DNA from 2 places in the Streptomyces sp. NPDC059201 genome. Region 1 is predicted to be linked to the other one. Evidence: predicted binding sites of a transcription regulator. Region 1 holds the regulator's gene; the other holds the start of a gene.
The links. The regulator HrcA, encoded in region 1, represses chaperone genes, less so after heat shock. The targets are predictions, from matches to a motif close to TTNGCACTCNGNNNNNCNGAGTGCNAA.
Positions count from the first base shown of each region.

Region 2: the regulator HrcA is predicted to act here: its motif matches at 1,149-1,175, upstream of groL (chaperonin GroEL).

Region 1 covers NZ_JBHZBB010000002.1:239,969-242,165, reverse strand. Annotated here, with positions in the region: gene dnaJ (molecular chaperone DnaJ) at 1-397, opposite strand, end outside; gene hrcA (heat-inducible transcriptional repressor HrcA) at 398-1,417, opposite strand; gene ACFXMG_RS06895 (MBL fold metallo-hydrolase) at 1,556-2,197, shown strand, end outside.
Region 2 covers NZ_JBHZBB010000004.1:670,323-672,519, reverse strand. Annotated here, with positions in the region: gene thrC (threonine synthase) at 1-51, shown strand, start outside; gene ACFXMG_RS17515 (MoaD/ThiS family protein) at 75-353, shown strand; gene ACFXMG_RS17510 (cold-shock protein) at 778-981, shown strand; gene groL (chaperonin GroEL) at 1,342-2,197, shown strand, end outside.

The DNA of each region.
Region 1 (2,197 bases):
TGGTGGTGCCGAAGGCCGCCTCGTTGAGGTCGATCTCCAGACGGATCATGGCGTCCTGGCCGCGGCGGGTCCGCGAGCGCGGTCCGCGCTGCGAGGCCGTGCCGAAGAAGGCGTCCATGATGTCGGAGAAGTTGCCGAAGCCACCGGCCCCGAAGCCGCCCGCGCCCGCGCCGCCGGAGGCGGAGAGGGGGTCGCCGCCCAGGTCGTAGACCTGCTTCTTCTGCGGGTCCGACAGGACCTCGTAGGCGGCGTTGATCTCCTTGAACCGCTCCTGCGTCTTCGGGTCCGGATTGACGTCCGGGTGAAGCTCGCGGGCGAGGCGCCGGAAGGCCTTCTTGATCTCGTCCTGGGAAGCGTCGCGGCGCACGCCGAGTGTGGCGTAGTAGTCCGTGGCCACTTACGACTCCGCCAGGATCTGTCCGACGTAACGTGCCACTGCGCGTACCGCTCCCATCGTTCCGGGGTAGTCCATGCGGGTCGGTCCGACCACGCCGAGTTTGGCGACTGCCTCGCCGCCCGAACCGTAGCCGACCGAGACGACGGACGTGGAGTTCAGCCCCTCGTAGGCGTTCTCGTGCCCGATGCGTACGGTCATGCCCGATTCCTTGACCTCGCCGAGCAGCTTGAGGAGCACGACCTGCTCCTCAAGGGCCTCCAGGACGGGCCTGATGGTCAGCGGGAAGTCGTGTCCGAAGCGGGTGAGATTGGCGGTGCCGCCGATCATCAGCCGCTCCTCGTGCTCCTCCACGAGCGTCTCCAGGAGCGTCGCGAGCACGGTGGAGACCGTGGCGCGGTCCTCCGGCTCCTCGAAGGACTCCGGGAGGTCCTGCACCAGCTGCGGCACGTCGGCGAAGCGACGGCCGCCGACCCGGCTGTTCAGCCGGGCCCGCAGATCGGCGAGGGAGGTCTCGCCGAAGGGCGCGGGGCAGTCGATCACCCGCTGCTCGACCCGTCCGGTGTCCGTGATCAGGACGAGCATCAGCCGGGCCGGGGCCAGCGACAGCAGCTCGACGTGACGGATCGAGGAGCGGGTCAGCGACGGGTACTGCACGACGGCGACCTGCCGGGTCAGCTGCGCGAGCAGCCGCACCGTACGGCCCACGACGTCGTCGAGGTCCACGGCGCCGTCGAGGAAGTTGTGGATGGCGCGCCGCTCGGGGGTCGACAGCGGCTTGACGCCGGCCAGCCGGTCCACGAAGAGGCGGTAGCCCTTGTCGGTGGGGATCCGGCCCGCGCTGGTGTGGGGCTGGGCGATGAACCCCTCCTCCTCCAGCACCGCCATGTCGTTACGCACGGTGGCGGGCGACACGCCGAGCTTGTGGCGCTCGGTGAGCGCCTTGGAGCCGACCGGCTCCTCCGTCCCGACGTAGTCCTGGACGATGGCGCGCAGCACCTCGAGTCTGCGTTCGCTCAGCACGCGCACACCTCCCGCTCCAGCCGTTCCGGTTGCTCCGCTTTTGGCACTCGCCCTGCCCGAGTGCCAGGAAACCCCCGGCCAGTGTACGGCCGGGCCCGTCGCTCCTGGCAAGGAGGCGGACCCGCTAGCGTCGGTGGCATGCACATCGACGAGGCGGTCTGGGCGGCTCAGGGGTGGGAACGGCTCGCGGACGGAGTGGGCCGCCGACGGCTCCCCACCTGGGACGCGACCACCGGACTGGTCGTGGGGGAACGGGCCGTGCTGCTGTACGACACGGGCGCCACGCTCGCCGAGGGCGCCGAGATCCGGGCCCAGGCGGAGGCGATCACCGGCGGCCGGCGCGTGACGCACATCGCACTCGGACACCCCCACTTCGACCACGTCCTCGGCACGGCGGCCTTCGCCGGCGTGGAGGTCTTCGGCGCGGTCGGCACCGACGAGCTCCTCGCCTCCGCGCGGACCCGCGAGGAGCTGTACCGGGACGCGGTACGGCACGGGGCCGACGAGCGGGCCGCGGCGGAGGCGGCGGAGGCACTGGTGGCCCCGCGCCACACCGTGACCGGCGAGTGGACCCTCGACCTGGGCGGCCGGCAGGTCCTCCTCGCCAACGTGGGCCCCGCCCACACCGGCCACGACCTGGTCCTGCTCGTCCCCGGCGAGCGCGAGACGGTCTTCTGCGGCGACCTGGTCGAGGAGTCCGGCGAGCCCCAGGCGGGCCCGGACGCGGTCGGCGCCCGCTGGCCCGACGCCCTCGACCGCCTCCTCGCCCTGGGCGGCGAG
Region 2 (2,197 bases), on a different contig from region 1:
ACCATCCGCCCGAGCCTGGACGCGTTCCGCGACGCGGGCCTGGCCCACTGAACCCGAGAGGCACGAAGACAGTCATGGCCGTGAACGTCCGCATCCCCACCATCCTCCGCACCTACACCGGCGGGCAGGCCGAGGTCGCCGCCGAGGGCGGCACCCTCGCCGAGGTCATCGCCGACCTGGAGAAGAACCACACCGGCATCGCCGCCCGCGTCCTGGACGACCAGGGCAAGCTGCGCCGCTTCGTGAACGTCTACGTCAACGACGACGACGTCCGCTTCGAGCAGGGCCTGGAGACCGCGACGCCGGACGGCGCGGGCGTCTCCATCATCCCGGCCGTCGCCGGCGGCTGCTGATCCTCCCCGGCTCCGCCCGAGCCCTACCTGTCGGTACTGAATTGCCCCCTCCGCCGGAGAAAGCGGAGGGGGCAATTCTGCATGGTTGAGCGCGGTAGAGTTGGGGAAGTCCCCTCCGCCGCTCATGCCAAGCGCATATGAGCCCGGCCCGGGACCTGACAAGAATGCGACAACCGGCGGCCGGAAAGCGCGCACACTCTGCCCGTTATGAGCCTTTCGCCCGGCCCGACTTGCCCCGCAATTCAAGGATTTCTTCCTGATTCCCCTTTCCGCTCCGCCGAGAATTCCCGGTGGATTGCCCTGTTGCAGAGGGCAGTTGGGCAGATACATTCAGCGGCGGTCGACGCGTTCCGGCGCAGGTTCTGACCCGGGTCCGTGAAGTGCGGATCCGCTCAAGGGCCAGTAAGTAATAGGGGAGTTAGGCATGGCTCAGGGCACCGTCAAGTGGTTCAACGCGGAGAAGGGCTACGGCTTCATCGCGGTCGACGGTGGTGCGGATGTTTTCGTCCACTACAGCGCCATCCAGATGGATGGGTACCGCAGCCTCGAAGAGGGCCAGCGAGTCGAGTTCGAGATCTCGCAGGGTCAGAAGGGCCCTCAGGCGGACATGGTCAAGCTGTCCGCCTGAGTGCGACGCGATCGGCCACCGACGCCAACGCCGTCGAGGGGCCCGCATCCCCAGGGATGCGGGCCCCTCACGCGTTCCCGGGGGCCGGAGTCTTTCGCGCGTCGCCGGGGTGCGGGCCTCCGCGCGTTCCCGGACGTCCCGGAGGGCTGCCCGATCCACGAGAGTCGCTTGCACTCGCATGGGTCGAGTGCTAATCATTGGCGTTAGCACTCGGAAGGTGAGAGTGCTACGAGGATCGGGCAGACGAGGCCGCCGACCCGGGTGGGGCAAGGAACCACGCGGAGCGCGGAGGCCGTCCGTCGCGGGCGTCGGCGCGGTCCTGGAGCGTTATCCACCCCATGTCCGGGAGGACCACTTCACATGGCCAAGATCATCGCGTTCGACGAGGAGGCCCGGCGCGGTCTCGAGCGCGGCATGAACCAGCTCGCTGACGCCGTCAAGGTCACCCTCGGCCCCAAGGGCCGTAACGTCGTCCTCGAGAAGAAGTGGGGCGCCCCCACGATCACCAACGATGGTGTCTCCATCGCCAAGGAGATCGAGCTCGAGGACCCGTACGAGAAGATCGGCGCCGAGCTGGTCAAGGAAGTCGCCAAGAAGACGGACGACGTCGCCGGCGACGGTACGACCACCGCCACCGTCCTCGCCCAGGCACTCGTGCGTGAGGGCCTCCGCAACGTCGCCGCCGGTGCCAACCCGATGGCCCTCAAGCGCGGCATCGAGAAGGCCGTCGAGGCCGTCTCCGGCGCCCTCCTCGACCAGGCGAAGGAGGTCGAGACGAAGGAGCAGATCGCCTCCACCGCCTCCATCTCCGCCGCCGACACCCAGATCGGCGAGCTCATCGCCGAGGCGATGGACAAGGTCGGCAAGGAAGGCGTCATCACCGTCGAGGAGTCGCAGACCTTCGGTCTCGAGCTTGAGCTCACCGAGGGCATGCGCTTCGACAAGGGCTACATCTCGGCGTACTTCGCGACCGACATGGAGCGCATGGAGGCGGCCCTCGAGGACCCGTACCTCCTCATCGTCAACTCCAAGATCTCCTCCGTGAAGGACCTCCTCCCGCTCCTGGAGAAGGTCATGCAGTCGGGCAAGCCCCTGCTGATCATCGCCGAGGACGTCGAGGGCGAGGCCCTGTCGACGCTGGTCGTCAACAAGATCCGCGGCACCTTCCGCTCCGTCGCGGTCAAGGCCCCGGGCTTCGGCGACCGCCGCAAGGCCA